Regions from separate parts of the Pseudoalteromonas apostichopi genome, predicted to be linked through region 2. Evidence: predicted binding sites of a transcription regulator. Region 2 holds the regulator's gene; each other region holds the start of a gene.
What was found. The regulator LexA, encoded in region 2, represses DNA repair genes until DNA is damaged. The targets are predictions, from matches to a motif close to TACTGTATNNNNATACAGTA.
Positions count from the first base shown of each region.

Region 1: a site for LexA is predicted at 1,471-1,490, ahead of QUE86_RS12590 (YebG family protein). Genes of this name have one in related genera too.
Region 3: a site for LexA is predicted at 6,341-6,360, ahead of uvrD (DNA helicase II). Genes of this name have one in related genera too.

Region 1 is NZ_AP028065.1:2,775,998-2,786,993, forward strand. It holds gene putP (sodium/proline symporter PutP) at 1-1,052, shown strand, start outside; gene QUE86_RS12590 (YebG family protein) at 1,115-1,417, opposite strand; gene QUE86_RS12595 (ComEA family DNA-binding protein) at 1,664-1,957, shown strand; gene QUE86_RS12600 (DUF6170 family protein) at 2,287-2,589, opposite strand; gene dsbB (disulfide bond formation protein DsbB) at 2,589-3,107, opposite strand; gene QUE86_RS12610 (chorismate mutase) at 3,235-4,386, opposite strand; gene QUE86_RS12615 (bifunctional diguanylate cyclase/phosphodiesterase) at 4,721-7,720, shown strand; gene QUE86_RS12620 (SUI1 family translation initiation factor) at 7,750-8,079, opposite strand; gene QUE86_RS12625 (STAS domain-containing protein) at 8,213-8,518, shown strand; gene QUE86_RS12630 (ATP-binding SpoIIE family protein phosphatase) at 8,518-10,188, shown strand; gene QUE86_RS12635 (GAF domain-containing protein) at 10,234-10,893, shown strand; gene QUE86_RS12640 (amino acid aminotransferase) at 10,967-10,996, shown strand, end outside.
Region 2 is NZ_AP028065.1:1,459,434-1,470,429, forward strand. It holds gene QUE86_RS06495 (SCO family protein) at 136-753, opposite strand; gene cyoE (heme o synthase) at 750-1,658, opposite strand; gene QUE86_RS06505 (COX15/CtaA family protein) at 1,668-2,657, opposite strand; gene QUE86_RS06510 (redox-active disulfide-containing membrane protein) at 2,678-3,172, opposite strand; gene QUE86_RS06515 (SURF1 family protein) at 3,153-3,902, opposite strand; gene QUE86_RS20030 (DUF2909 domain-containing protein) at 3,917-4,228, shown strand; gene QUE86_RS06525 (cytochrome c oxidase subunit 3) at 4,128-5,003, opposite strand; gene QUE86_RS06530 (cytochrome c oxidase assembly protein) at 5,041-5,571, opposite strand; gene ctaD (cytochrome c oxidase subunit I) at 5,571-7,166, opposite strand; gene coxB (cytochrome c oxidase subunit II) at 7,166-8,308, opposite strand; gene lexA (transcriptional repressor LexA) at 8,746-9,363, opposite strand; gene QUE86_RS06550 (PaaI family thioesterase) at 9,525-9,962, shown strand; gene QUE86_RS06555 (hypothetical protein) at 9,970-10,350, opposite strand; gene QUE86_RS06560 (hypothetical protein) at 10,509-10,996, shown strand, end outside.
Region 3 is NZ_AP028065.1:1,890,888-1,901,883, forward strand. It holds gene QUE86_RS08440 (CZB domain-containing protein) at 61-909, opposite strand; gene QUE86_RS08445 (ABC transporter substrate-binding protein) at 977-2,101, opposite strand; gene QUE86_RS08450 (GNAT family N-acetyltransferase) at 2,064-4,133, opposite strand; gene uvrD (DNA helicase II) at 4,111-6,276, opposite strand; gene QUE86_RS08460 (hypothetical protein) at 6,535-6,759, shown strand; gene QUE86_RS08465 (YacL family protein) at 6,881-7,249, shown strand; gene QUE86_RS08470 (peroxiredoxin-like family protein) at 7,282-7,911, opposite strand; gene QUE86_RS08475 (dUTP diphosphatase) at 8,023-8,643, shown strand; gene yrfG (GMP/IMP nucleotidase) at 8,656-9,315, opposite strand; gene nudE (ADP compounds hydrolase NudE) at 9,377-9,949, shown strand; gene cysQ (3'(2'),5'-bisphosphate nucleotidase CysQ) at 9,942-10,739, shown strand; tRNA gene QUE86_RS08495 (tRNA-Met) at 10,878-10,954, shown strand.

The DNA of each region.
Region 1 (10,996 bases), 1.3 Mb from region 2:
GCTATGAAATGGGTCTGTATATCACAACTGGCGTTGTAGTGTTATATACCTTGTTTGGTGGCTTCTTAGCAGTAAGCCTTACAGACTTTGTTCAAGGCTGTATCATGTTTATCTCGCTGCTTGCAGTACCAATTGCGACATATACTATGCTTGATCAACCATTCATGGATACACTCGCCAATGCACGCTATGATTTATTGTTAAGCTCACCAAAAGAAACTGAAATTCATGCACTTAACATGATGGACTGGTTTGCTGGTGGTTCGACGATTGCTATTATCTCTGCAATGGCATGGGGTCTTGGTTATTTTGGACAGCCGCATATTATTGTTCGTTTTATGTCTGTGCGTTCAGTTAAAGATATGCCAACTATGCGACGTGTGGGGATGTCGTGGATGACACTTTCAGCAATTGGTGCTGTGTTAACAGGTTTATTTGGTGCTGCTTATATGCTTGAAAACCAAATGCCAATTGATGATAAAGAAACTATTTTCTTGGTATTGTCTGAACTTATCTTCCATCCTCTAATTGCTGGTTTCTTATTGGCTGCTATTTTAGCTGCGATTATGAGTACCATCTCATCGCAATTACTAGTGTGTTCAAGCTCTCTAACAGAAGACTTCTATAAGATTTATTTAAACCGAAGTGCTTCTCAAAAAGAGCTAGTATTAGTCGGTCGTATTAGTGTTATCTTGGTTGCTCTGTTTGCTATTTACCTAGCGTATGACCGCGATAGCTCTATTTTGGATTTAGTAAGTAATGCATGGGCTGGTTTCGGTGCTGCATTTGGTCCATTAGTACTACTTAGCCTTTACTGGAAGCGCATGAACTTACAAGGCGCTATCAGTGGTATGGTTGTCGGTGCTGCAACAGTACTGTTTTGGATTTACGCGCCAATTAAGATCGATGGCCAATCGCTAAGTGCAATTATTTATGAGATTGTCCCTGGCTTTATTTTATCAACGATTGCCATTATTGTTGTGAGCCTAATGACGACTGAGCCGAAAAAAGAAATTACAGATTTATTTGATGAAGTTGAGTCATCACTTTAGTTTTGAGTAAGCACAAAAAAGGGCAACATTTGTTGCCCTTTTTTTAATTTTATAACCAATGCTTAGCTTGCAGCTTTTTCTTTTATATCTGCAACGTTATCGTCTGATTTTGCTTTTTTAGGCTTCGCAGGAACCTCTTTTGCACCTTTAAGTACAGCCATAAATTGGTCTTTTTCTTTAGCCATTTCAAGCGCTAGTGATTCAATTTGTTGCTCGCTTAATGGTACATCAACTTTTTCAAGCATTAATTCTAATGACTCAGCAATGTCGAGCATTTTGTCATACGCATCAGCTTCTTTCTTAGTAGTAAACGTCATGCGCTCGACTCCGTTTCTTTCTACAACATATTTAACAACAACAGCCATGATTTCTCCTGCATTTAAGCGTGGCATTTGCAGCGTAAAATCGCCACTTTGATTACTGTTTTTATATACAGTAATGCTTCGGGCCTTACTTTGCAAGTATCTAAAGAAATTTTTTATGGAACAAATTTGACAATAATAGGGGCATTAGCTTTATTTATATTGTTACCCAAAGTTAAACACAAGCGATGGAGTGAGTGTTGGGTAATAGCTAACTACCTGTCCAAGATGGACATCACGGAGGAAATTATGAAATTACTATCAAGTCTTTTACTTGCCACGAGTATTGCGTTACTGCCTACAACACCGGCATTCGCCGTAAAACCAACCGAAGCAACACAAGTTAAAATGCAAAAGCTCAGTATTAACAAAGCTAGCATCGATCAACTTACTCAATTACCGGGTATTGGTGAGTCTAAAGCTAAAGCGATTGTTGAGCATCGCAATAAGCAAGGTCCGTTTAAGTCGGTAGAGCAATTAAAAGAAGTAAAAGGAATAGGCGATAAGGTATTTGCTAAACTTGAGGGGAAAATTACGCTTTAAAAGACTAGGGCGTGTTGACCTATTGTGATTGATTTTGCAGCAGTATGTTTGGTATTTAAGCAAGGCAGAGCCTATGTCGTGTGGTTGTTCAACATAAATAGGCGATAACGCAGCATCCATACCAAACACGCGCTACCTTTTGGGTTCTTCCTAGGGGCGATTATCTTTTTATTACTTAAATAGATGAAGCTAAAGGGCGTGGGCAGAACGCGGTAGCTTTGCTCGATTTTTACTTAGTCCACTAGGTTACAAATCTCGCGCCGCGATTAAATTGCCCCTAGAGTGAACAAACTTTAATCCACAAAGGTCAACACGCCCTAAACAGGGCGTTATTCGCCCTGTTTAAATTCATTGATAGCTTTGTCTAAATGCGCTAGTGCGAACAAATTTTCGATAGGTGTTGTGATAAGTGGGTAACTTAAGCCTGCTAATAATAACCAAGGTAACAGCATCCAGCCTTCAAAGTAGGCTAAACCTAAAAATAATGGCGCAAGAAAGGCAAGCTTACACACCGATAAAATAATCTTTTTACTTGGGCTTAAATGAGCCAGAGCAAGTGCAATTATTTGCTGGCGCTGCCTTACTTTAAAAGTTTTTAAAGCAGGGATTTGACTAGTAAAAAAATAAATCATTATAACGACTTTTTAGTTACTAAACGGCTAAATAAAACGGCTACAAAGACTATTGAAAACGCAGCGAAAATAATCTCCATCCATGCAGGCATACTCATTGATGCAAATTGCCAATCAATATTGCCGCAATCGCCAGTGGCTGCAAAAAAGCTAGGGATCCATTCATGCAGTGGCATAAAGCTTGGGAAATTAGGCTCAAATGCGCAGCTAAATGCAAAAGGGTCGGTATTGTTTTGCATTGCAATGTGTTCTTTAGCAATAAAGTAACCCCAGATTGCAGAGATACCCCAAGTAGCAAATGCAACAAGGCGAACAACCATATTTTGCGGGTTAATCGCTCCAATCACACCTGCTGCAAGTAAGCCTAAAACAGCGGTACGTTGATAAATGCACATAATACATGGTTCAAGTCCCATGCTGTATTGAAAAAACAACGCAGTGACTTCAAACGCTAGTGAAATAAATGCTAATAATAACCAAGGTGTTCTTTTAGTTGCTAATTCTGCTAACCAATTCATGAATGATCCAATTTGAAATTGTTTTCAAGATTATGCTTAGACGGGGCTGTGGGTGCAAGTATCTAAGATGAAATTATACGAAAAAGGAGCCAAGCGGCTCCTTTCATTAATCAGTAATGATCGTCAGTTAAACACTTACAGCTTGCAAAGACTCACTTTGATAACAACCAAGTACACGGGTGTACTGAGTATGTTCTTTTAGCTCTTCTAGTGCCTGTTTAACATGTAAGTCATCAAGGTTTGCTTCGAGATCTACATAAAACACTTCTTCCCAAGGGTTTCCAGGTACTGGACGTGACTCTAGTTTTACAAGGTTAATTTTGTGATGTTTAAAAATCATTAAGGCGTCAGCTAACGAACCCGCTTGTTGCTTGGTGGCCATAATTAAACTCGTTTTGGTTGGGATTTGTTTCGACACTTGAAGAGGTTTACGGGCTACTACAATGAAGCGGCTATGGTTTTCACTTTGATTGGCCAAGCCTGATTTAACCACTTCTAAACCGACGTTTTTCCCTGCTTGTGCAGAGCCGATAGCGGCACTGTTTGCGGTTTCAACTGCTGATTGCAATGCATGGAAAGTTGAATCACAGGTTTCATGTTGAATGTCACCTAAGCCCTGAATGAAACGGCTACATTGAGCAAAAGGCTGTGGGTGAGCAAATATTTTATTGATATGAGATAACTCAGTACCAGGCATCGCTAATAAACAGTGTTCAACGCTGTGTGTCACTTCACCAACAATTGAAACTTGAGCGTGCTGTAATAAATCGAATACTTCATTGATACTACCTGAACTGGTGTTTTCAATAGGTAATAAACCAAAATCAGCTTGGCCACTTTCTACTTTACCTGTGATTTGGTCAAAGCTAGAACAACCCATTTCAATTACTTTACCCGGGCGGCGGCTGAAATATTTATGACAGGCTAATTGACTGTATGAACCTTGACCACCCAAATAAGCAACACGATGACTTTCGCTCATGACTTCTGGGTTAAGGTTTTTTTGCAACATCGCTTGTTGGTTTAGAACAGAATCTTCAAGAATGGTTTGGAACACGTTATTAATGTAGTACGCATCAAGGCCTAATGATTTTCCATAACTAATGAGCTTTTCGAGTAATGCTTGTTCGCGAGCCTCATCGCGAATTGGTTTGTTATTGGCTATCTTGTACTCAACCACGCTGTGGCTGATACGACGTCTTTTTGCCAGTAAGACAAGTAAGTCGGAATCTATTTCATTAATATCGTGTCGTAACGCATTTAATGTATCAATGCTCATGTTGGTTTCCTCATTCCAAAACAGTGCGCAAACAAAAAAGCCTCCCAAGTGGGAGGCTTTAGCTATTCGGTGAATTTATCTCGCAAACAGTTAAGCCTCCTCTATTTAAAGAAGCTAAAAAACGAAAAGTAAGTGCGAGAGATAATTTGTTTCATTGAGTTAATGTAAAAACACTTGTATGTAAAGTCAACCGCCTATCGAGGCTAATTTTGAAATCATATGTGTTTATTCAGAAAATTCATTAATCTTCATAAAAAATTTATAAATATAAAAATGAATCTGGTATATTTGTTTTTGCACAATAAATAATAACAATTATTAATAAGGTAGTCCTGTGGTGTATCGACGACCGCCATCACGTTTTGGTGTGAATTCATTAAGTATGAAATTGTCGCTGCTGATCTCTGCGATTTGTTTGATTGCAGGTATATGTGCTGCGGCTTTGATGCTTAAATCTGAAGAAAAACAGCTTGTTTTTGAAGAGCATGAACTTTTAAAACACTCGAGTGAACGCTTGAGTCGTCAATTTAACCGCCTGATTAAAACTAAAATAAATATCGCTGAGCAGGCTAATAATGTTGTAAGCAGCCAACTGCTTCACAATGAGTCTCACTTACAAAGCAAACGAAGCGCTGATATTAAATTTTCCGTTGATGGCAGTATCCGCAGTACTTCAGAAAATGGTTTATCTGCAGCGTTTATCCCTCAAGATAAATATTCTGAATTTTATAAGCAGCTTATAAACGATTCTGAATCACTGTGGAAAATCGTTTCACCTACTTTAATTCAAGATTTCTTTAATTTTTACTTAGTTACGAAAGACAACTTTATTCGTATAGCGCCACCAAACTGGGCACTAAATGTACCTGGCGACTTTGACTTCACCAAAGACGAAGCCTTCAATTATGCCCAAGCTGCAACTAATCCAAGCCGAGAAGCGGTATGGTCAAAAGTGTATTACGACACTATTTGGCATAAATGGGTCGTTAGTGTACTTGTGCCAATCTACCTTGATAACGAATTTTTTGGTGTAACAGGTAGCGATATTGCTCTTGAAACTTTATTGGCACAACTGCCTATTGGTGATCGTGAGCAACATCTATTTGTTTTCGATGCAAAAGGTCAGTTATTAGCTCACCCTGATTTAGATAGGACAACTTTAGAGCAATATGGACGAGAAGGTAAAAAATTACTGACAGAAGATTTTGTTAATCCCGATCTGCAAAAGCTAGTGTCTGAAACGATTCGCTTAAAATTACCTGAGTCTGCAAATTCATTTGTCCAAGATGGCGAAACTCACATTATCAATATTCGTAAAGTTGAGAACCTAAATTGGTATATTGGTATTTATAAAAAGCGTTCGTCGGCACTTTCAGCACTAGAAGAGCTAAAAGTAAAATTCTTTGGCTTGTTTATCTTGTACGCTATTTTAGTTGCCTTGTTATTGCATCAAGCACTTTACCAATTAGTACTGCGTCGTATTCACTCATTAGTTAACGCGGTGGTGAGTTTTGGCAAAGGGCAATTACAAACAGAGTTTCCAAAAGCCAATAAAGATGAAATTGGTACCTTAAATGGCTCGTTCAGAGACATGGCTATTGAAATTCGTAAATTAATTGATGGTCTCAACCAGCGCATTAGCGAAAAAGAAATAGCTGAAAAGGCAGCTAACCGCTTATCTAAAGCTGTGGCTTTCTCGGGCACCGGTGTAGTGATCACCAACCAAGATTTTGAGATCAAATACGTGAATCCGAAAATGGTTGAAATGACCGGTTTCGAAGAGCGTCATTTCATTGGTTCGCCGCTGTTAAATATCATCTCTCAAGAAATGGCTATTTTAGTTGATGATATTGATATTGACTTACGTAGCCGTAATTACTGGCGAGGGGATACCTTATTACAAGCTAATGAACGCCAATCTGTTTGGGTTTCGCTAAGTATTTCACCAATTCGTGAAGATGGTGGTGAGATCACCAGTTATGTGGCATCTGCGCAAGATATTTCGTTTGTGAAAGAAAGCCAACGTAAAATGGAACAACTGGCTTACTTTGATACTTTAACTGGACTTGCTAACCGTACTTTCTTCAGAATGCAGCTGCGCAAGTCAATGGCACTTGCTGAGCGTGGTCATTATGCATTTGCCTTATTCTATTTTGACTTAGACGAATTTAAACGTATCAACGATACGCTAGGTCATGATGCGGGTGATCAGTTGCTAGTAGAAGTTGCTAATCGCCTGAAAAAGCGTCTGCGTACAGAAGATACGATTGCGCGTTTAGGCGGCGATGAATTCGCGGTATTATTAAGTGGTATTGAGCATCAAACACACGCCATGGAAGTCGCAAATACGATTCAACGCACTCTCAATGAGCCTATCAAATTAGGTAATAATGAAGTGATCATTAGTGCCAGTATTGGTATCACTATGGCGCCATTTGATAGTCAAGAAGAAGATCAATTACTTAAACATGCTGACCTTGCGATGTATGAAGCAAAAGCCAAAGGGCGCAATACCTTCCACTTCTATAGCCAAGAATTAAATGCAGCTGCGAACGAGCGCTTATTTATTGAAAATGAGTTACGTACTGGTATCCGTGAAGGGCAGTTTAGAGTTTATTATCAGCCACAAGTGGATTGTCGCAATAATCAGGTAGTTGGGTACGAAGCGCTTATTCGTTGGTTCCACCCTGAAGAAGGAATGATCCCACCGACGAAATTTATTCCAATTGCTGAAGCAACCGGTTTAATTGTTGAGTTAGGTGCATGGATATTACGAGAAGCCTGTGAATTTGCGGCTCGTTTAGCAAGCCAAGATTTGAAGAATAATATTTCAATCAATCTATCGGCTCGCCAGTTTAAAGATGCCAACCTAGTGACGACTCTTGATACGATAATCAAGCAAACAGGGGTTGAGCCTAAACGCTTACACCTTGAGTTAACAGAAAGTATGCTGATGGGGCATGTTGAAGCCGCTATTTTACAACTGCATCAATTAAAAGCCTTGGGGGTATCAATTTCAATCGATGACTTTGGAACAGGCTACTCTTCATTAAGTTACCTAAAACGTTTCCCTGTGGATATCTTGAAAGTAGACCGTTCTTTTGTGAAAGATATCCCTGAGGATACTAATGATATGGAAATTACCGCTGCGATTATTGCTATGGCGCAAAAGTTGAAACTTAATGTTGTTGCCGAAGGGGTTGAGACCATTGAACAAATTGAGTTTTTACAAAACAACAACTGTTATATTGTGCAAGGTTACTACTATAGCAAGCCTATCCCTGAAGATGAGTTGCCTGCACTTTATGAACAGCTCAACTCGTTGAATTCATAAAATACAGAACTCAAAAATATAGGGGGCGACTAGCCCCCTGCAATTTTAACTTTAAATTTCAGTCCCTCGAGAATCGCTTTTAGCTTATCTCTGTCATCACCTTGAACTTCGATGATACCGTCTTTTACTGCACCGCCTTGGCCCATTTTACTTTTAATGGTCTTAGCTAATTTTTTTAAGTCGTGCTGTTCGCTGTCGATCCCAACAACTAACATGACACCCTTACCTTTGCGGCCTTTGGTTTGACGTTCAATACGCAAAAAGCCGTCTTTAAAAATTTTACCTTGGGTTGGTTTGCTTTCTTTAGGTTGCTCAATGCGACCCGTAGCAGTTGAATAAACTAGATTATTATCGCTCATAGTGGATCTCGTAGTAGAAGCTTGGCTAAATGATAACAAATTTCATCCTAAGTGTTTTAATTTTTGGCTTATTTGTTCTAAGCGGTTATATTTAATTAGGTATCAGGAAAGATTTGTTTATTAGGAGTTTATTATGAGTTTATCGCGCAGCACTTCTGCTGATGGCGCTATATTAACCGTACAAATCAAAGGAAAATTTGATTTTAATTTGGTGCAATCTTTTCGTCAGGCGTACGCCGATCTTAACGACAATATCGATAAAGTGGTTATTGACCTCAGAGAAACAGATTACATGGACAGCTCAGCTTTAGGCATGTTGCTGAACATGAAAAAAAACCTAACAGGCAAAGTTGAAACAATTCAAATTAGCAATTGCCAACCGCAACTGAAAAAAATCCTGCAAATCTCACGTTTTGATAAAAAGTTCGATATTGATTGATGCTTAATATTCTGGTTGTAGACGATCTTGCCTTAAATCGTCGCTTATTAACCGTGATGTTAGAGCAGCAGGGCTACCGTGTTTATACCGCTGAAAACGGGCTTGTTGCTTTAAACCTGCTCGAAGAACACACCATTGATATTGTGTTACTCGATGTCATTATGCCTGTGATGGACGGCTTTGAAACCGCAGCGATTATCAAAGAGCGCTTTAGCCAAGTTTACTTACCGATTATATTTATTACCTCTTTAGAAGATGAAGCGAGTTTTGAGCGTTGCTTAGCGGTTGGCGGCGATGACTTTTTACATAAGCCATTTCAAGAGGTCATTCTTAACGCGAAAATTAAAGCGCATAGCCGGATCCGTAATTTAAGCCAAAAGGCAAGAGAGCAAAATCTACAACTTGAATATCATCAAAATCAAGTCGAGCGCGAACATGAAATCGTCGAACATATTTTTAATAACGCCCTCGAAAACCAACAGTCATTTCCGTCGCATTTAGACTTTCATTTATCACCTGCCGCTATGTTTAATGGCGATATGTTTTTGGTAGCACAAAGCCCAATTGGCAGCTTGTACTGCATGCTTGGTGATTTTACCGGCCATGGTTTAGCTGCTGCGGTCGGAGCACTTCCTGCTTCAAGGGTATTTTATACAATGGTAAGTAAGGGGATGTCAGTCAGTGATATTGCTGCAGAAATTAATTCAGTACTAGGTAAATTACTGCCAGGACATATGTTTTGTGCTGCCACCATTCTAGAGCTCAGTAACACCGGGAAAAGTGTTTCGGCTTGGCTTGGAGGATTACCTGATACGTATATCATCGACCAAAATGGAGAACTCATTCGCACTCTTGAATCTCAACACATGGCACTGGGTATTTTAGAAGAGGATGAATTTGAACGTGCACTTATTCACATAGAGGTAGAAGATACTTCTCGTATCGTGATGGCGACCGATGGCATTATTGAAACTACTAGCCCAAATGATGAATATTTTGGTGAGCAGCGTTTTAAAAAGGTGCTTGGCTCAAAGCCAAATATTTCTTCAAATCAAGTATTAGAACGAGTAAACAAATTTGCCCGCGGCAATAAACAACAAGACGACTTAAGCTTAGTATTATTAAATTGTTTACCTATGGATGAGTCTGAGCAAAAGTCTGAACAGCTATCTGCATTACCCTTTAATTTTTCATTGAGCTTAAATTCAAAGCAAATCAAAAGCACAGATCCTGTGTTGGAAGTAGTTGATGTAATAAGTAAAGTGGCGGGGTTAAATGCCCATCGCGCAAATATCTTTTTGATACTCTCAGAGGCCTATAATAATGCCTTAGATCACGGTGTGTTAGGTCTCGACTCAGAGATTAAGAATCAAGAAGATGGCTTTTTAATTTATTATCAACAACGAGAAGAGGCCCTCGCAAATTTAACAGATGCTTTAATCATTATTGATATCCGTTATTGCCCCGAAGAGTGTGCTCTATATTTTACCGTTTGTGACTCCGGAAACGGTTTTAGTAAAGAGCAAACAAATCAACAAAGCCTTGCAAGGGAGCATGGTAGAGGCTTGTGCTTACTTAGAGAAGTTGCCTCAAAAGTGACCTTTAATAGTGCTGGTAATCAAGTCGAAATTTATTATCAATTAACAGCAAGCAGTACTAGCTCACACTAAAATCGCATGTTATCATTCTGGCATTATAGATGTTTGGATGGCTAAATGATTTCTAACTACTTATCTACTGCACAGCTTGAATTACCAGAAAACTTGGTTGCTGAGCAATTATCGAACCTTGAACAATATCTTGCAGAGTCCGCTTCACCAGCAGTGCGTTGGGAGTATCAAATTCCTGAGCTAGGCGAGGGGGGGGCGTGTAGCTTATTTGGTTATTTGCAAGATGAACCATTCAAATTAAACGATTATGTTGCAGATGATGCTACAAATACTGAAAAGCTGACTAAGCTTCAACAAATCATCGATTTTGTCGTTGCTCAGACTCAAGTTGATTGGTTTGGTATTTATCAAGCAACAAATACTGACGAAGGCCCTCAGTTATTAAAACTGGTTTATCACGGGGCACCTAGCCGACCATTATTCCCGCTTAAAGAAGCGTTTGCTAAAGGTAGTAACAATGTTCAAGTCGCGCTTTCTAAGCAAGGTCGCGTGATCAATAACGTTGCTGATTATCTTGCAAAAGGTGGTGAGTATTATACCTGCGATCCAAAGGTGAAAGCTGAAACCTGTTTACCCTTACTATCAGCTAAAAATGAATGCTTAGGTATTATAGATGCAGAAGCATTTAGTAATGATTTCTTTGATCAGCAGACCCTTGCATTACTTGTGGCTTGTTGTATTAAAATTCCTCAACTCTTGGTCTAATTTTACTAGTAATCAGGCTGGGTTTTTATGTTAAGCTAGTGGCAACGCTAACCCCTATAAAAAGAGATAGTCAATGTTCTCAGAATTAAAACCATTACCAACA
Region 2 (10,996 bases):
CAAAAGCTTAGACTGACTAAATAAAAATGCCATAATTTGAATCAAAAAATAGTAAAATTTTTTAGTAGCTTAGACATATATGTCAAAAAAGGAAGCTTTTCTTTTGCTGAAATTGACTCACCAAGCAAAGAAAATTTACTTTGCGTAATAATCTGCTATTTTTTTGAACTCATCAGTCAAAGTTGTGGCATTAATCAAGGGCACACTTCCTTGTTTAAATTCAGGCTTAAAAATGGCACGCACAGAACCATCACCATCAACCATCACCACAGAAGCACTATGATCAACGGCATACTCTTGCTGATCACTGTCGTTAATTGCGTAAATTAAGCCAAGCTCTCTAACAAAGGGGAAAAGTTGTTTGTGTGGGCCTGATACAGCAAGAAATTCAGGGTTAAAGTAATCAATGTAAGCTTTGCGTTTTTCGGTTGTATCACGCTTTGGATCAACAGCAACAAACCATACTTGCACTTTGTAACCTTGGCTTAATTGCTTTTGCACTGCAGTTAATTTCGCCAGTGTCATTGGGCAGATATCAGGACAGCTAGTGTAGCCTAAAAAGACCAAGTTCCAATGCCCTATAAATTGGCTATTATCTGCAGGTTTACCATGTTGGTCAGTTAATAAAAACGGACTAATCGGCTTTGCTGGCTCGTAAACGAGCGCTTCAACTTTAGGAGCGGTGTTATTTTTGCCACAACCGGTTACAAATAATACCGCACTGAAACATAAAAAAGCGACGATTCGTGTCATAAAACTAACCATTTATCAATAAATAAGGCGATAAAGAGTAGCATTAAATGCACAATTGAAAAACGAAATAAATCCATTGCGGTATCATCTTTTGGGGCAATTTTTAGTTTTAATGCCTTATAGATGAAGACCGCATTTAGAGCGCTTGCCCCTAGCAAGTAAATTAACCCTGACATACCAATTAGATAAGGCAGTACACATACCAAAGCTAGCAAAATGCTATAACCAACAACACAGGTTTTACAAAATTCAATACCGTGAGTAACAGGCAGCATAGGAATTTTTGCACGCTCATAGTCACTTTTACGCGCAATTGCTAATGCCCAAAAGTGTGGTGGAGTCCAAGTAAATATAATCATCACTAATAACCATGGCGCAGCAGCCATATGGCCCGTTTCAGAAACCCACCCTAAAAGCGGCGGCATCGCACCAGCTAACCCCCCAATAACAATATTTTGAGGTGTCGCGCGCTTTAAAAACGAAGTATAAATAAATGCATAACCAACGAGTGCAAACAAAGTAAGGATTGCCGTTAATGTATTTGCCCACACCATAAGCATAACAAAACCTAGCACACCGATGGTCGCCGCAAAGCTCAAAGCATGCTGTTTGCTTAGGCGCCCTTTTGCCACAGGGCGATGACGTGTACGTGCCATTTTACTGTCGATTTCACTATCAACAACATGATTGATTACAGCAGCAGCGGCCGATAACAAACCAATACCAAGCAAACTTGCAAGCTGTACAAACACTCCACGCCCAACATCGGGAGCCAATGCCAAACCAACCCAAGCAGTTAGTACAAGCATGGCAACTACTTTAAATTTACTGATAGCTAAGTAATCTTTAAGTAACTCTGAGCTTTGGCTAAATAATGATTTTTCTGTGCTTAGTAATATTGCCATCACAGCCTCCTAGGTTCTTATTTTCAAATGGAAGCATAGTCTTACCATGCTAAGCAGTAGTAGTGCGGCCATTAGATTGTGCGCAAGCGCAACACTTAATGGGAAGTGCCAATGCACAACAGCTAGGCCTAAACAGATTTGGCACAGCAAAGCGATTAATACGGTGACTGTGCAGTGCTTAATTTTTCGAGAGTAACATCTTGAATATATGCGCCACATGATCAGTGCTAACACCACACAAGTAACCAACGCCCAAATACGATGCAGTAAGTGAATTGACATACGCGCTTGCTGCGATAACACACCATATTCATAGGTACTGTGCTCGAGCGGCAGTTGAAAAACGCTCTTCAAAGAAAACGGTTGTCCGTAGCTACAAAGCGGTAAGCCATTACAATGCGGAGCGGCATAATTTGCAGCAAGCCAGCCACCCAACGCAATTTGCAGTATTAGTACCACCAAACCCACAAGCGCTAGACGATAGTATGGCTTTGCACCGCTATCATTACTCGCTACGGGTTTCGTTTTTAAGCGTAGATACAATAAAAACACCAACGACAAAATACTAAAACCGCCAAGTAAATGTCCCATTACAACCAAAGGCTGTAAGTTCATAGTCACAGTCCACATGCCCAATGCGGCTTGGAAGATCACCAGTAGTAATAGTGCCAGTGGCAATTTAACCGGCGTATTTGGATATTGGCGTTTTAACCATGCAAAAACAAACAAAGCTAAAATTAATAGGCCAAGGGCACCAGCAAAATAGCGATGGATCATCTCTTTCCAAGCTTTTGCTGCCTCAAACATCATATCAGGGTAGTTTTGTTCAACATGTAACAGAGCAGTTTCATGTTTTGGCACAGTTAAAAACCCATAGCAACCAGGCCAGTCTGGACAGCCAAGCCCAGCATCACTCAGCCGTGTATAAGCACCAAGCCCAACAACCAAGATAGAGAAGAAAACCGTAATTAAGACTAAATATTTATAATTTTTATACATCTTTATCCCCTTGATGAGGTTTAACTTGAACGCGCGTAGTTAAGTAGTTTTTTTAAGTCTTTAAGTAAGCCTTTTTGAATAAGTCTGTTTTGTTCAGGCTCAGCCTTGTAGGGGTAATGCAAAACCACTAAGCCCATGTGATCAACCAAATATAAATCTCCCGCTTTGAGCGCTGGACTTACCACCAATTGACGCCAGTTTGCCGATATCTGCTGTTGATTTGTCAGTACCGCCACATCCACTTTTTGCTGATTTTTACCTAAAGCGACGTATAGGTTATCTAGGCTTGCTAATTGGTTTTCACATACTTCATTGCACTCCTTTGGATAATTAAGCGCAATAGTCCATTGTTTGGGCTCACCTTGTTGCCAATCAGCTAATTTAACTTCTTCACTTAAAAGCTCACCATGATTACTCGAACCACTTGGTAACCACTCAAGCTTCAATGCTGCATAAGCAAGTGCCAGCGGCACAAAACAGCATAAAACGAATAAACTAAGCGGGTTTATTTTCATAACCTCTCCTTCTCATCGCAAAATAAGCAATAACCACACAAGCTAAGCCAATTAATAACCACTGTACGGCATAGGCGTAATGTTTATCTGGCCCCATCACGACACTCTGATAATGCGGAGTTGCGATACCATCAGCTTCATTGCGATAACCAATAAAGCCTTGTAAGGGCATTGCTAATTGAGTACTCAAAATTGCTAAATCAATACCTTGAATTCGCTTTGGCCACCCTTGTTCTGCACCAATCTCATCGGCAAGCGTAAAACCTTGCAAGTTGCCTTGTTTCAATTGCACTGTGGCCGTAAAACGTGTTGATTCTGGCCACACAACTGTTGGCAATTGGCTCCGGTTTGTAGGGGCTTTTAGCCAACCAAAGTTAACAATTAAAGGTGCGGTTTCACCTGCAATAGTCATAGCTACAAGTAAGTCATAGCCCACTTGTCCCTGATAGATTTGATTATCAAGCAGCCAGTACTGTTGTTTATTTACCTCGCCAGAGACCTTAACTTGCAAACCCGTTTTATTTAGCTCTGTAGGTAGACTTTGCAGCGCTTGCCAGCTCAAAATTCCTTGTTCTTTCGAAACGGCCAACTGGCTTAGTTGCTGCTGTTTTTGCTCGCCTCGTTGGTATTGCCAAACGCTTAGTCGTAAACAAATAAGCACTGCTAGTATCACAACGCAAATTGCGATAATTGAGCTAAGCTTTTGTTTACGCCATAAAATTAACTGCATTTGGATTACCTAATATGATTAAAATCATTATTGTTTTGTTATTACTTTATATTCTGTTCAACCTATTTAGAGCGCTGTTTGTGATGATGTCAGCAAAAGAGCACTCGAAACCTATGTCGCATTACCTAGGTCGTCGAGTGCTGTTTTCAGGTATTGTGCTGATCCTCATTATTGCCGCAATGAAATTGGGCTTTATTCACACCAACCCCTCGCCGCTTCACAAAGCTACAGCACGTACACAAATACAAATAAACACAACCACACCACATCAACAAAGTGCCAATACCAAGCAGCCGCTTGAAAGGCAAAATGCTTTTCACTCGTAAAGTGACCTTTAAAAATTCTTAGCAAAACCACGAATAAAATGATGGTTCCTAATGTCACGTGCATACCGTGAAAGCCCGTTAACAAGAAAAAGGTATTCCCATAAACACCCGCATCAAGGGTTAACCCTAAATCACGATAAGCATGCATATACTCGTAAACTTGTAAGCCAAGGAAAATCACACCTAACAGCACGGTTAAAGATAAAAATACCTTAAGAGCGCCGCGTTTATTATTTTCCATAGCAACATGAGCAAAGTGAATTGTGACCGAAGAGGTAAGTAGAATAAGCGTATTGATCAGGGGGAGACCTTGCCAGCCCATAGCCTGTGTTGTCTCGCCCGATGGCGTGGTTAACAGCGGCCATACAGCTTCAAAGGTTGGCCAGAGTACTTCGTTGGTCATGGCATTATTACCAGCGCCCCCAAGCCAAGGCACTGAAATCATTCGAGCGTAAAAAAGAGCGCCAAAAAATGCCATAAAAAACATGACCTCAGAGAATATAAACCAGCTCATACCTTGTCGGAATGAGCGGTCCATTTGTGCTGAGTAAAGCCCTTTATGAGACTCTTCAATAACGTTTTTAAACCAACTAAAAACCATATAAATTAATATGGCAATGCCAAGATACAATACATACTGGCCATTACTGCCTTCACCACTGACTTGCATCACAGTTAAACCAGCACCGACAGCAATTAAAAACATCGCGATGGCGCCCACTATTGGCCAAGGGCTTTGTGCTGGAACATAGTATTTTTCGTAGTTTTGATTCATTTTGTTTGCTCCCAATTAGCAATTAGCTTGGCGGCTTTTAATCGTTTTTAGCCACAACATGCCCGCTAATATCAAACACGGTATACGACAATGTCAGTTCCTCAACATCGTCGGGTAACTCAGTATCAACATAAAACAACAAGGTAAATTCCATTTCTTCACCGGCTTTCATTGGCTGCTGATCAAAGCAAAAACAGGCGATTTTATGTAAATACTTTGCCGCTTTTCCCGGTGATACCGATGGAATTGCTTGCATGACTTTGTCTTCATTACTGGTATTTTTTGCTGAGAATTTAACTTCACGCATGGCACCAGGTTGTACCGCCACGCTGTATTGCTCAGACTGCACCTTAAATGGCGCGCCGCTTTGAGCGTGAGTCGTAAAGCTGACATCAACTTGACGCTGTGTATTTATTGATTCACTCGCGTTCGCTTTTTCTAATGATGGCTTACCATTCAACCCTGTAACGTCGCAAAACACGTCGTAAAGCGGCACCATTGCAAAAGCAAATGCGAACATGAGCAAGCATGTAATCAGCAGTTTTTTTAGCAAAGGTGCATGGTTCATTACTTAATCTCCGGCGGTGTTTCAAAAGTGTGATAAGGCGCTGGAGAATCAACTTCCCACTCTAAACCTTCAGCTCCATCCCATACTTTGGCTGGCGCTTTCTCACCACCTCGAGCACATTTAAATACCACCAACACAAACAACAGTTGCGATAAGCCAAATGCAAAACCACCAATACTGATAATGGCGTTAAAGTCAGCGAATTGCAGAGCATAGTCAGGAATACGACGCGGCATACCGGCAAGGCCAACAAAGTGCATAGGGAAGAACAGCACGTTGACACTGATTAGCGATAGCCAGAAATGCCATTTCGCCAGCGTTTCGTTGTACATGTTGCCAGTCCATTTCGGTAACCAATAATAGGCTCCCGCCATAATTGAGAACACGGCTCCTGTCACGAGCACATAATGGAAGTGTGCCACCACAAAATAGGTATCGTGATACTGGAAATCTGCCGGTGTAATGGCAAGCATCAAGCCAGAGAAACCACCTAATGTGAATAACACAATAAAGGCGATGGCAAACATCATCGGAATTTCAAAGCTAATTGAACCGCGCCACATGGTGGCTACCCAGTTAAACACTTTAACGCCCGTTGGCACAGAAATGAGCATTGTGGCGTACATGAAAAACAACTCGCCGGCTACAGGCATGCCTGTGGTAAACATATGATGTGCCCAAACGATGAAGCTCAGCAGCGCAATGGATGAGGTTGCATACACCATAGAAGCATAGCCAAATAACTTTTTGCGTGAGAAGGTCGGCACAATAGTCGAAATAATCCCAAAGGCTGGCAAAATCATGATGTACACTTCGGGGTGACCGAAGAACCAGAAAATGTGCTGGAACATCACAGGATCACCACCACCGGCTGCATCAAAAAAGCTTGTTGCAAAGTATTTATCTGTCAGCACCATAGTGACAGCCCCAGCTAAAACAGGCATAACAGCGATCAATAAGAATGCTGTGATTAACCAAGTCCAAACAAATAGCGGAAGCTTCATCCAAGTCATACCCGGCGCTCTTAGATTGACGATAGTCACGATAACGTTAATCGCCCCCATAATTGAGCTAATACCCATGATATGTATGGCAAATACAAACAGTGCAGTGTTATCGTTACTATAAGTGGTGGAGAGTGGTGCGTAGAATGTCCAGCCAAACGCAGGACCACCACCTGGCATCAGTAACGAAGCCAACAGGATTAAAAATGCGAAAGGTAATATCCAAAAGCTCCAGTTGTTCATGCGTGGCAGTGCCATATCAGGTGCACCAATCATCATAGGCACCATCCAGTTAGCAAGCCCAGTAAATGCGGGCATAACGGCGCCAAATACCATGATCAAACCATGTACCGTGGTCATTTGGTTAAAAAAGTGCGGATCAACTAACTGTAATCCTGGCTGAAATAGTTCAGCGCGGATCACCATAGCCATCGCTCCACCAATCAAGAACATGGTAAGAGAAAAAATCAGGTATAAACTCCCGATGTCTTTATGATTGGTGGTGTAAAGCCAACGCTTAAAACCTTTAGCAGGATGATGATGATCGTGATGCGCATGCCCAGTTGCTTGCTCATTAATAACGTTACTCATTATTTCGCCTCCGCTGCTGCATCAATCGCGGCTTGAATTTGACTCGGTTGGATCACATCGCCGGTATCATTACCCCATGCATTTCGCTTATAGGTAATAACCGCAGCAAGTTGCTTAATTGAAAGCTGCTTATCAAACGCTTGCATCGCCGTACCAGGGCGGCCATGTAACACGATATCTATGTGATCTTTTACATCACCTAATACAATGGGACTGCCTTTAAGTGCAGGAAACACGCCTGGTAAGCCCATACCAGTAGGCTGGTGACATGCAGCACAACTTGCCATATACACTTGCTCACCTAAGACCATAAGCTCTTCTTTAGGTAATGTTTGATCAAGCAAAGCAGCATCAGCGGCTGCTGCATTAGCCTTTTCTTCCTTAGCATCTGCAAGCCAATTAGCAAATTCATCTTCAGGTAAGGCTTTCACCACAACAGGCATAAAACCATGATCTTTACCGCATAGTTCTGCACATTGACCACGGTAAACACCTGGTTCGTTAATACGTGTCCACGCTTCATTGATAAATCCAGGGTTTGCGTCCTTTTTAACTGCAAAATCAGGAACCCACCACGAATGGATAACATCGTCTGAGGTCATTAAAAAGCGGACTTTTTTATTGATAGGAAGCACTAGCGGTTTATCTACCTCAAGCAAATAATGCTCCGTTTTTTCTGCCTGATTGTCTATTTGATCTTTTGGTGTAGATAGGATTGAGTAATAGGCTATATCTTCACCCATATATTCGTAATGCCACTTCCATTGCGAGCCTGTCACTTTAATTGTGATATCAGCTTTAGAGGCATCTTCCATAGCAATGAGAGTTTTTGTGGCAGGCACAGCCATGGCTATTAAGATGACAAATGGAATGGCAGTCCAAAGTATTTCAACTTTTGTACTTTCATGAAATTGGGCAGGCTTGGCCCCTTTAGATTTACGGTGGTGTATTAAAGCCCAAAACATCACCGCAAATACGATGATGCCGATTACACAACAGATAATAAATATCGTCATGTGTAACTCATAAACATTATTACTTATATCAGTCACCCCTTTTCGCATATTGTATTGACTATTTGCCAATACAATTTCTGGGAGTGCAACCAATATAAGCCACAAGGCGTAACGCAGTTTACCCATGTGACGGCTCCTTTAGATGCTATTGCAAGACGCAAAGCGAAAAGGCGATACAGCAAGGTGCCCATTCGTTTTTTTTATTGTTCAGAGCGACTACGTATCATTTTAACTCACTTATGATACTGGCCCCCTGTCTAACACCTCGCACATTTTTGTGTCTTTTTATTAATCAGGTGTTAATACATTGCTTTAACCAATTAGTTAAAAAATGACCAATAAGCAAGTTTTAGTGATAATAAATGTTTATTTTGGTGCAGAAATAACAACTATAATCAGCGCGTTATTTAATGTTATGGTTTACGAAGAATATACAAAAAGAGAGGAAAACTGCGCCATATAAGGCTTTAAATAAAGAGTAAGGATTCACAAATCCTAATTAAGTGGCAAAATCACAATGGCGCACCAAATTGAGTCAATTTAGCGCACCAAATAAGGGACAACTACATCCAGTCAGCGTTACGAATGACTCCTACAGCTAACCCTTCAATATTGAAAGATTCATGCTCAAGGTCAACCTCAATAGGTGAGAACTCTTCGTTTTCAGCGTGTAAAAGTACTTTCCGACCTGCTTTTTCTAGCCGCTTAACAGTTACATCTTCATCAACTCGAGCTACAACAACTTGCCCATTTTCAGCAACTTGCGTTCTATGTACTGCAAGCAAGTCACCGTCCATAATACCAATATCTTTCATACTCATGCCATTTACACGTAGTAAAAAGTCAGCGGCTGGTTTAAATAACGTAGGGTCAACTTGGCAATGACTTTCGACATGCTCCTGAGCCAAAATTGGCTCACCAGCTGCAACACGGCCAATCAAAGGTAAACCTAACTGCTCAGGTTCATCTTCTTCAATCAACTGAATACCACGACTCGCTCCAGGCTTCATTTTGATCATGCCTTTTTTTGCCAGTGCTTTTAGATGTTCTTCAGCGGCGTTGGCACTTTTAAAACCCAATGTTTGAGCTATTTCAGCGCGTGTTGGCGGCATGCCTGTATCTTTAATAAAGACTTTAATTAGTTCTAAGATTTGCGATTGGCGTTTAGTTAATGGGCGCATACAACTGGTTTTCCATACAGTACATTTAACTGTGAGTATATACAGTTATTTGAAAATCGCAAATTTAAATTAACTCCATCATATTGCTACAAAACTAACATTGAACCGCAATGAAAGATGCCATAAGGTATTAGCTTTAATTCGCATGTTAAGGAAACACAATGAGTATTTGGCACCATCCAATCACGCTGGAGCAATGTAAAGACTTGGAACAAGGAGTAACCGGGCAAGGCACTTTAATGAAAACGATGGGTATTGAGGTGACTGAAATTGGCGATGATTATTTAGTGGCCACCATGCCTGCAATTCCTGAACACCATAACCCTATGGGCATGGTTCATGGCGGAGCAAACGTTGTGTTAGCAGAAACAGTGGCAAGCTATGCAGCTAACTTTGTGATTGATTTCAATAAATTCTATGCTGTTGGTCAAGAGATTAATGCCAACCACATAAAAGCGTCTCGAAAAGGGACATTAACGGCAACGGCCAGACCACTTCATTTAGGTAAGCGCACCTCTGTTTGGGATATCAAAATTACCAATGCTGCTGGGGAGCTGTGCTGCGTATCAAGAATGACCGCAGCAGTCGTAGAGCGCTAAATTCAGTTTACTTTTCGACTGGATAAATAGTAATTTCAATCCCTGCGCCAATTGCTGAGATACGTAACAAGGTATCTGCATGCAGGGGTTGGTTAAAGCACTTTGGCGAGTTACCCGATTCAAAACCTAAATCAAATGTACGTTTTGAACAAGATAACCACTGCTTTAATGCATTGCGCGAGCAAGATTCAATTAATTCGCAAAGCTGGTTAATCGCTTTGTCTGGAGAGCTGATATCTGCAGTTGCTTCAATGCGTGCAAGTTGACGGTATTCATCTTGGTCATAATGTAAAACCATAGCGTTTTTCTTCAAATCAGCAACAAGCGCACTAATATCGTGCTTTGATTCAAGCTCCAGATCTACATTTAAAAATTGAATTTCCGACATACTCTCGTTTTTATCCTCTATTGATATCGACTGAAACTTTAACTCAGTTTTGTATATATACCAAATCTAGAATACAGTTAATGCGACATTTTGCCGCATTGGCAATACAGCTAAACAACCTAAAATAGCGCCCATATAACAATAATAACGGGGTGGTAATGAATAAACGCATGTTCAAATATGCTCGTAAAGGGCATAAATGGCTAGGCTATTTACTTGCTTTGCAGATCTTTTTTTGGCTATTAGGTGGGCTTGTAATGAGTTCATTGCCGCTTGAAAAAGTGCATGGAAAACATCTAGCAAATCGCAGTCTAAGTAACCCTTTCTTAGTGTCAGACTACTCTGCTTCTATCGATAAAATAACGGCACAATTTGAACAAATTGAAAGTATCAAGTACAGCCACTTTTTAGAGTCGCCAATCATAGAAGTCACGGCACCGAGCGGCTCCTTTAATTTTGATGGCAGAACAGGTGATAAAATGCCTGCGCCGAATAAAGCACAAATAATTGAAAACGCGAGAACTCACTTACTTATTAACGCAAATATCACGCAAGCACAGCTGTTAACCAAAGGACCAAGAGAAGTGGCTCACAAGGCCAATGTTTGGCAAGTGAGTTTTGATGATTGGCTGACAACAACCTTATA
Region 3 (10,996 bases), 430 kb from region 2:
CCATTCCTACAACTACACTTTGCCTAGAGCCTTTATGACTTTACACTCGCAACTTGCTAACTAAAAAAGCCCATACTCTTCGGTTTCTTCTGCCTCGTGGCGCATTAGGTGTTCTGGACGGAAGATGGCGCTTGGGTCTAATAATAAGCTGTGTTTATGCTTCATTTTAATTAGTCCGCGCATCATGTTTTTAGTTTGCGGGTCAACATCAAAACCAACAGAGGTTAATTGTTCTAGCGGTTTAATGTCTTCTTTCTTAACGTTGATGCTGTCTTCTACTTTGTCGACTAATAAGCCTATATGTGGCGTAACGCCATCTTTAGTAGTGAAGATGATTATTGGCTTGTAATCAAGAATGATCTGCTCACGTGCCGATTCAAATAGCCTAATAAGCTGATTGAATGTTTGGCGCTTTTTCTCTGCAAATAAGCTAATGACTTTGTCGTGAGGTTGGCTTTTTTGCAATTCTAATAACTCACCAGCCATGGCATGTAATTCGCGGTGTGGCTTATCGAACTTAGCTAATATACTTTTTAAGTCTTCATTATCTGTTTCGAAGTTATTATACCAACGACCAAAAGCACATTTATCTGGATCAGTGGCTTTTGTAAAAGGCGCGCCGGTAACTAAGCTATTTTCTAAGGCATCTAGCCAATCTAAGTGGTCTTTTTCTCTTTCAACTAAAAGGTCAGATAACTCGGCATTGGTGTCTTTGGTGGAGTGATTGTTTAATACAATTCCTAAATCAAAAATAGGCGTAGGAGTTTCCATGTAATCTTTAACCCCAATGAAGCTTTTATTTTCATTTGGCAAAGACGTGAGATTTCCTTCGTAACGCTCAGTTAGAAGAATATCGAGAATTTTTAGTGAAATGGTCTTTTGCCCAACTCGAAAATTAATCAGATCCATATTTCCCTCAAAGCCTTGTTAAGTCTCTATAGCATAGAACATTATTGTATTTTAGTCGTAGTTTAACCTAATTACTTTTAAAATATGAGCGGTAGATTTTTTTGTTATTTCCTGCGGAGTGGGTGTTAAATAAATCAGCGAAATCAGACGTGTCAGTAAACAAACGATTTAATTCGGTAAGTAAGCATTGATTGTTTAATGGTGTTGGACATTTCTTGGCAGCGCTAACCAATGCAACGGCATTCAAATAACCTTCAAAAATAATTCTATTTGCACTAGTGTGATATGGCTCGATATCTTCAATAAACTGCTTACACCAAGAGTTTTTACAGTTATTTGGGTCGGGAACCACTTCGGTGACCATAATGTTGGCGGGTTGTTTGACACGCTTGTATAAATCATGACTGGAAACGAAAGACACAGAAGTATAGTCAGGGTTGAAGCCTTGTTTGTTTGCTGCATTAATAAATTCAGCGAGAGGCTCGTAGGTGCCAACTAAACAAATTGCGGTTGCATTACTTTCCTTTAACAGAGTTAATGCCTTAGAGATATCCTGACTATTACGCTTAAATCGAGCAACTTCTACTGGCTTAATTCCATGTATTTTTAGTGCGTTAACCAGGTTGCTCTCAACCATATAACCAAATTCATCAGCCTGGATCATTAGCCCAATTTTTTCATGCTTTTGCTCTTTGATTAAATAGTTAATTTGCTCAATCGCTTCATCTTGGTAGCTGGCACGGAGGTTAAATACATTTGGCATTGAACTGTTATGTAAAAAGTCAGCGCCCGTAAATGGCATTAGAAATGGAATGCGGTGCCTATCTAGCAGGGGTTTAATTGCATGGGCTGTCGGTGTTCCCATTGAGCCAAAAATTGCATGGATCTTTTGGTCAAATAAAAACTCGCGGGTATTCACTACGGCATTTTTTGGCTCATAGCCATCATCAGCTAATATTAGATCGATACTTTGCCCATTAATACCGTTTTCTTTGTTGATTTTATTGAAGTAAATATTACTGCCAAGCGCTAGTTGTTCGCCTATTTGCTTAGCAGGTCCAGTCAGTGCTGTAGACATGCCAAGTTTAATAGTTGGTTGTTTAAGCTCAGCGAAAGCGAACTGAGATAGCAGTAAGGTATATATACAGAAACACTTAATGGCTGTTATTTTGAAGAGATTTATAGTGAGCATACCAACCTTGCACTGCGGTTTTGAACTTTAAGTCTAAGTCTTTTTTACCTGTAAAACCGGCTTCTTCGATCAAGCTATTTACAGAGGTTTGCTGTAATACTAGTCGAATTAGGATGAATTTTGTATTTTCATCTAATAAATTTAGACTAATTGGTGTGCACCAAATCATTTGCCATAGCAATGGCTGTACTTGAAAGTGGTTAATATCGCTTGTTAAGAGCCGTTCAGCTCTTTCATTTAAGCCTTCAGGACAGTCACTTCTAGGGAGGCCTTTAAATAGTTCCATAATAAGCTGCCAAGGAAGTGAGCTAAAATGGCTGAGTAGTTGCAAAGAGAGGTCTTGTTTAAATTCTTCAATGAATTGTGCAGCTCTATCTTTGCTTTGCTCATCTAAAGCTTTCATCACTAAGGCAGCATGTTCCGCGGTCGCTTTATCGTGACTAAATCCAAGTTTAACAACATTAAAGCCATTACTTTGCCAAAACTTAACTAAAGCAGCGTTTGCCCCAAAGCTGGCTCCGAAATAACTACAATCTTTTAATTGGTTCTCACAAAAGTTTAATAGGGCTGAACCTATACCTTGTTGATGGGACTCTGGTGCGACCGCTATTCTTACCACTCTCGCTGAGCGTTTACACAAATCTTCTGTATTTCGGCTCAATTGAGTCAGAGTTTGCGCCATTAAATGACCATGTGGTCGACGCTTTCCTTTTATTACTTGCTCTGCGATTTCTGCTGTTAAGCCACCCTCAATAGCAATTAAGCAAACGGCTTTTAACGCATTTTCTTGTTTACAGATAGATAGCTGTAACTCAGGGGCATCAAGCAATTGGCGTAAGTCGTTAACCGTGGTTTGGTAATGAGCCAACGCCAATAGCGCCATAATTTGGCTAAGTAGCTGCTCATCATCAATAAGTTGTTCTTTGCTTATATTTTCAAATTTGTATGCTTCACTACTTTGTGTGTCTAGGTACTTTGCATCGAGTAGTAATAGTTCACGTATGATATTTTCTAGCGGATCATGGTTGGCAAAACGAATTGGTTCGCCCAAAGTAATTGTCTTTAGTGATTTAAATTGGCTACGTAAATAATGTAAAAAGCGTAACGTGTAACCACGCCCATTCCCTTCATAACCAATCATAGTGCTAGCAAATACGATTCGTGGGTAATTTTTCAGGATCTGCAATAACATTGGTACAGGAATAGCGGCAGCTTCATCGACAAATAGCAGATCACAGTCTGGTTTTTCGTTTAACAGTGTATCTGGCGCAACATAGCTGAGGTTAGCTAGTTGTTTACAGTTTTGTTCTTTGCTGATACCAAGCTTAGCGGCTAAATGTTTAAAGCTTGTTTGTACGGCTTTAGCTTGTGTTGCACAAATAAGGATTTTCTTATCTTGAAGATTTGCTGCTGCAAGCCCTAAAGCGGCTGACTTACCACGACCTCGATCTGCACTAATAACTAAAGGTCGATTAGCGCGCCCTGTCGCGGTTTTAATTATTTGCTCTACACATAGCTGTTGTTGCTGATAGTTTATCTCAGCAGTTGCTGGCGATACCGGCTGGTAAGCTGGGAGAGAATGCTCAGTTAAATAATGTGGCTGCAACTTTAGCTTGGCGAAAAAACGCTGATTAAAAAAACTGTGTGTAATCTCTTCGCCATAGGAGGTAATACTCCTTAGTGCAGGGTCTTGCCAATGACTGTCATTGGGCAGTAATAATATCAGTACACCACCTGCTTTTACGGTACCTGCAAGCGCTGCTAGTTTATCGATATATAAGCCGCTAAAACCATCAAAAATTGCGTGCTGAAACTCTTGGCCAAGAATTTGGTGAGCATGTTTTGGAAACTCACTACTCACTAATTGTGAGCTACTGCTGAAAACATAGCTATTTTTAAGCGCTAGTTGGCTAGCAAACTGATAGCACCAAGTTTCGCTTCCTTGCACTATGACAAGCTGGCGATGCTTTGCAATCGTCAGCTCGTTACACAGTGCTGTTATATACTCATTATAAGGCTTGAAGTCTTGCATACTGTGTTACAAGCCATTTGCTGCCTAAGTCATCAAAGTTCACTTGAATACGTGACTGTGCGCCGCTACCCTCGTAATTGAGTACGGTCCCTGCACCAAACTTGGCGTGCAATACACGTTGTCCTAAGTTAAAGCCGCTATCTTCAAATGCTGCATGCGTCACTGATGGACTAAAGCGACCTGCCGCAGGTGGTCTTGAGACCTGGGTTTTAATACGAATTTCTTCGATACAGTCTTCAGGCATTTCACGTAAAAAGCGTGATGGACTATGGTATTTTTCTTGTCCGTATAAACGGCGACTTTCCGCGTGGCTAATGTATAGTTTTTCCATTGCGCGAGTCATACCTACATAGCACAAGCGGCGTTCTTCTTCTAAACGGCCAGATTCTTCATTACTTTGCTGTGACGGGAACATGCCTTCTTCAACACCGACCATAAATACCAGCGGGAACTCTAAGCCTTTTGCTGAGTGCAGGGTCATCATTTGAACCGCGTCTTCGTGCTCATCGGCTTGGCCCTCGCCTGATTCTAGTGAGGTATAAGCCAAAAAGCCCTGTAGTGGCGAGCTGAATTCTTCATCTTCCGGTAGTTCATATTGGCCACACGCACTAATAAGCTCTTCTAAGTTTTCTACGCGAGCACGGCCTTTTTCACCTTTTTCAGCTTGATACATAGCCATTAACCCAGAAGTTTGAATGGCGTATTTAGCTTGCTCTTCTAAGGTCAGATCGCTGATTTTATCTTCGATATGTTCAACAAGTTCTAAGAACTTAGTGACTGCACTTGCTGCACGGCCAGATAAGTGCTGCTGCTCTACAATTGCTTTTGCGGCATACCAAAGCGGCAGTGACTCATTCCGCGCGCAATCACGAATGTGGCTTAACGTTTTATCACCAATGCCGCGTGCTGGGGTGTTAATAACACGCTCGAAAGCGGCATCATCTTGGCGGTTACCGACTAAACGTAAATACGAAAGTGCATCTTTGATCTCTTGGCGTTCGAAGAAGCGCATACCACCGTATATGCGGTATTTTAAGCCTTCTTGCAACATTGCTTCCTCGAGTACACGAGATTGCGCGTTGTTACGGTATAAAATGGCGGCGTCTTGTAATGCATTACCTGCATTTAGCCAGCTACGTAGCTTGCTGCTAACAAAGCGTGCTTCGTCTAATTCATTAAAAGCGGCATAAACAGAAATAGGCTCACCATCATTGCCGTCTGTCCAAAGGCTTTTGCCCATGCGTTCAGCATTGTTTTTGATCAGCGCATTTGACGCTTTCAAAATGGTTGCTGTTGAGCGGTAATTTTGTTCAAGGCGAATGGTTTCGGCTTCGAAGTCAGTTAAAAAGCGTTTGATATTCTCAATTTTTGCGCCACGCCAGCCATAAATACTTTGGTCATCATCACCTACGATCATAATACTATTCGTATTACCCGCGAGTAATTTTAACCAAGCATATTGAATAGTATTGGTATCCTGAAACTCGTCTACCAGCATGTGGGCAAAACGCTGTTGATAGTGACGTAAAAGTGTCGGATGATTCTTAAGTACTTCGTAGCAGCGTAGCAGTATTTCTGCAAAGTCGACTAAACCAGCGCGGTCACAAGCCTCTTGATACGCAGCATAGACTTTCAACATCATTTGCTCGTTAATATCGTAGGCTTGAATGTCTTTAGGACGTAGGCCTTCATCTTTTTTCGCACTGATATACCAGCCAAACTGTTTTGCAGGCCACTTTTTGTCATCGATGTTCATCGCTTTAAGCAAGCGTTTGATCATACGTTGTTGATCATCAGAATCTAAGATTTGAAAGCTTTCAGGCAAGTTCGCTTCACGGTGATGGGCGCGCAAAATACGATGAGATAAGCCATGGAAAGTACCAATCCACATACCACCAACCGGTGCTTTTAACGTTTCTTCTACACGGGTGCGCATTTCTTTCGCGGCTTTGTTAGTGAACGTTACCGCAAAGATGCTATATGCAGAAGCTTGCTCAACTTGCATAAGCCATGCGATGCGATGAACAAGTACTCGAGTTTTACCAGAACCCGCACCTGCAAGTACTAGCATGTTTTGCAATGGGGCTGCGACTGCATCCCGTTGTTTGTCATTTAAGCCATCGAGTAATTCAGAAACGTCCATCGTTACGCCTTTTCAATCTATAATGAGTGGAGTATAACAGGTGTTTATGCAAGGCTAAATAAAATACTGTTTTTATAAACAGCTATTTTGGCAAGTCATTAAAATTGTAAATAAAAATTGTGAATTTGACCGATTTTTAGCAAAAAGAACTAAAATCAAAAAAACGCTATTTTTTAACGCTTTGATTTGTAAGCCATAATAAGTTGGCATAAAGTATGTTTACTAAAAGTATAATCATTAAAAACTATAGAGGTTAGTATGGCAGAGCAAGGTTCTGGCGGTAATGTAATCGCAGCAATATGTAATATCTTTTTTCCTGGTTTAGGGCAATTGGTACAAGGTCGTTTAATGGCGGCTATTGCATTCTTTTTAGCATGGGTTATTAGTGGTGCACTAATTTATGTGGCAGTTGGTTTTATTTTACTGCCAATCGTATACCTATGGGCGATTATTGATGCTGCACGCTTCAAATCGCGACTCTAGCTATTTAAATAGCACAAACACGAGCGCCACTTAGGCGCTCGTGTTGTTTTAAGGTTGCAAAACTCGCCACGTTTAGCTGCAAACGGTATAATTAGCAGATAATGTATTATGAGTACCCTCCATGGAATATCAATTTATCCGCGACCCTATTAGCGGTTTACGCATTAAAATTTCTTCTGAACATGCCATCATAGGCCGTTGGCTAAACGAAGAAGTTGGTAAAGAAAAAATAGCGATGGTGCAAGCTTTGATCGCTGCGGTTAACAGCTGCCATGAGCCTTTAACCTTACAAGGTCAAGAAATTGATTTGATCTTAAGTAAAGACGAAGCATTATTCGAAGCACATGCATTACATCAAGATAATGAAGACTTAGTTGCCTACCAAGATGATGATTTAATGCTTGAAGAAGAAGGCCTGTGCAGTGGCTGCGGCTTTGAAGACTTTGTTGATTTAATTGAATCTTGGCAAGAATTTACACAAGGCCGATAAGCAGAAGCATGTTCTGCTTATCCCTTGCTAATTTATTGTTCGCTCACTGATTTAACAGCTGCTAGTAATAAATCCTCTGTTAAACGTACTTTGTAATTTGGGTTAGCATATTGAAAATGAACTAACCCATTTGTGTCGATTACAAACACTGCAGGTACTGGTAACGCTACTTTCGCTTCACCATCTAGCGACACAAAGTTAACCCCAAGCTTATTGCGGTAAATCTTTGCTGTTTTGTCATCTAAGTAAAATGCTAAACCTAACGTTTGCGCCAAAGTGAGGCTGTCGTCAGAAAGCAATTGATAGCTAGGAGCTGTAATTTTTGTTTCAGCAAGTTTTTCAGGACTGTCTGGCGAAACGGCAATTAATTGCGCATCTAAATTAGCTAATTCTTTCTCTATTTTTTGTACGCTGGCCAATTGTTTTGAACAATATGGACACCAGCCACCACGATAAACAATCAGCACTGTGGTTTTTTCTTTAAAGCGCTCACTTAATGAGACGGTTTTGCCGTATTGGTCTTTTAATTCAACATTTGGCACCGCTAATCCTGGTAATAATGGACTGACTTGCTCTGCAGATTCGGCAATATTAGAGGCAGTTGCAGCAACAACTTGGCTTGATAGCACAAACAGTGCGCTAATAAGTAGAGATTTAAACATGGGCTTCCTCGGTTATTTTTATCAACTGCAAAGATGACCTGATTGTTGCGGTATTTATTTCATCTTTACTGTAATATATAGGCAAATAAAAAATGCAAGTTGGGATAAAAAATGTCTGCTAATTTACAAAAACTCGTTGTCATGCTCGAGATGCAAAATGCGATGAATACCAAAGTACATGAGCAATGGTTTAGCCAAGGTTTTGAATGGTATCGTGCAATTTGGGTTGAGTGTGCTGAAATGCTTGATCACTATGGTTGGAAGTGGTGGAAGAAACAAACTCCAGATACTGAACAAGTTATTTTAGAGTTAGTTGATATTTTCCATTTCGGTTTATCTTTACGTATCGATGGTGAAACCAGCTATGAACAGTTAGCAGCACAACTTGAAGCAGAGTTAAGTGCGCCAGTTCAAGCTGATGACTTTAAACAAACACTCGAATTATTAGCTGCTTCAGCTGTCGCTGAAAAGAGCTTTAATGCTGCTGCATTTGCTGGTTGTATGGCACAAATCGCTATGGATATCGACGATTTATACCGTGGTTACGTAGGTAAAAACACTTTGAATTTTTTCCGCCAAGATCATGGCTACAAAGACGGTAGTTATATCAAAGTGTGGAACGGTCAAGAAGATAATGAGCACCTAGTTGAAGTGGTAAAAAGCCTAGATACAGAGCATGCGGATTTCGCAAAGCTTGTATACCAAGGCTTAGAGCAGCGTTACCCTAAATAAACGTGTTTATGCTCATTTTATAACGGGCATAAACTCTCGAAAATCGATGGTCGATAAAAAGCCATCGAACTGCTTGTGCGGTTGCTGACTATCTGGGTTGGCAACCGCAAGAATATGACCAATACCAAACTCTTTTGCCGCATCGAGTACTGCCGGGCTGTCATCCACAAATAAAGTCCGTTCCTTATCAAACTGCCATTCTTGGTGTACTTGTTGCCATAATGGTTGATGCTCTTTACTCACGCCATATTGGTGAGTTGAGATCACGCCATCTAAGTAGTTATCGATCGCAGTTAGTTCAAACTTTAACATGGCACAATCTGGGTGTGCGTTAGTGAGCATGATCAATTGCTTGCCTGCTTTTCTTAGTTCCGTTAGAAATGGCGGAACATCTTCACGAATTCTGATTAAATGTTGAATGTCACGTTTTAACGCCATAATTGGTAAGTCAAGTTGCTGTTGCCAATAATCTAAGCAGTACCAATTAATTTGTCCGTGAACTTGTTGATAACGGTGCAAAATGTCAGCTTTTGCTTCGTCTAAACTGATTTTATGTTTATGCGCATATTGCTCGGGAATAACAGTAAGCCAAAAGTAATTATCAAAATGCAAATCGAGTAGGGTGCCATCCATATCTAACAACACAGTATCGATTTTTGACCAATTTAACATAGGCAATTCACTTTAAAAGATTTATGATGAGCATAACTGCCATGATAGCAAATTAATGCCAATGACACAGAAAAAGCATCCTACACCACCGCAAATTTTGTCTAATGAAGTTGTCGCTAAAAGCCGACTATTTACTGTTGAATCTCTCGAATTGAAGTTCTCAAATGACGAGCAAAGGCAATACGAAAGAATTCGTGGCGGTGGCAGAGGTGCCGTTATGATTGTACCTGTAACGGCCGATAACGAACTGTTATTAGTGCGAGAGTATTGTGCGGGTACCAATGATTATCAGTTGGGTTTTCCAAAAGGTTTAATTGACCCAGGTGAGACACCTGAGCAAGCTGCCGACCGCGAGCTCAAAGAAGAGGTTGGCTTTGGTGCTAAGCATTTCGCTGAACTTAAAAAAGTCAGTATGGCACCTAGTTACTTTAATGCCACTATGCATATTTTGTATGCCGAAGATCTTTACCCTGAAACCTTGCCTGGTGATGAGCCAGAACCGCTTGTTGTGGTGAAATGGCCAATGAGTGATTGGCAATCATTATTGCAACAAGAAGACTTTACTGAAGCACGAAGTGTCGCAGCTTTGCTATTATTAACAAAGTACTTAGAGTCGGGAGCGGGCAATGAATGATTTTTTAGAACCGTGCATTCGGTTAGCTGAGCAAGCGGGCGATGCCATTATGGCAATTTATCAGCAGGATGATATTGGTGCTGAGCAAAAGTCAGATCATACTCCGGTCACCAAGGCCGATTTAGCATCTAACGATGTATTAATGGCAGGCTTAAAGGCTATAGCACCTGATATTCCAATTATGTCAGAAGAAACACCCATTCCAGCACTTGCAGACAGAAAAGATTGGCATCGTTATTGGTTACTTGATCCAATGGATGGTACGGGTGAGTTTATTCTCGAAAGTGGTGATTTTGCAGTAAATATCGCTTTAGTTGAAAATAATCGTCCAGTTCTTGGCGTTATTCATTGGCCAGCGAAACAAATAACTTATTTTGCAAGTTACCAAAATGGTGCATTTAAACGTGAAAATGGCCAAGATCAGCAAATTTCAGTAGCAACACCCGATAATTTAACCTTAGCTGTAAGCCGCAGACAAAAAATTGAAGCTGTAAGCCAGTATCTAAATACTCAGTTTGCGACTGTGGCATTAGGCTCATGTTCACTAAAAGCTTGTATCATAGCAGAAGGTAAAGCCGATTGTTTTTTACGAATAGGGCCAACAGGTGAGTGGGATACCGGCGCTTCGCAAGTGATTGTTGAAGAAGCCGGAGGATGTATTACGGATGCTGAATTTAACCCACTCACTTATAATCAACGTGAAAGTACCGAGAATCCAGACTTTATCGTCATGGGGCACCCTGATTGGGAATGGCAAAAAATGATTAGTCCTCATCAGCGCGGATTTTAGTGTAGTTTTGTGTGCTTTTTGTTCGGTTGAGGCTCTATTTCAATTATAACGCTTGATTTCTAATTTAATTGCTATATTATAGCGCTCTCTTCGGAACAAGGCATGGTTAACATGTTAACGTTACTTAGAGATTACAGGCGCGGGATGGAGCAGCCTGGTAGCTCGTCGGGCTCATAACCCGAAGGTCGTCGGTTCAAATCCGGCTCCCGCAACCAATTTTCTGAATTGGCTGACTTCTTAAATTAAGTGAGAAGTAA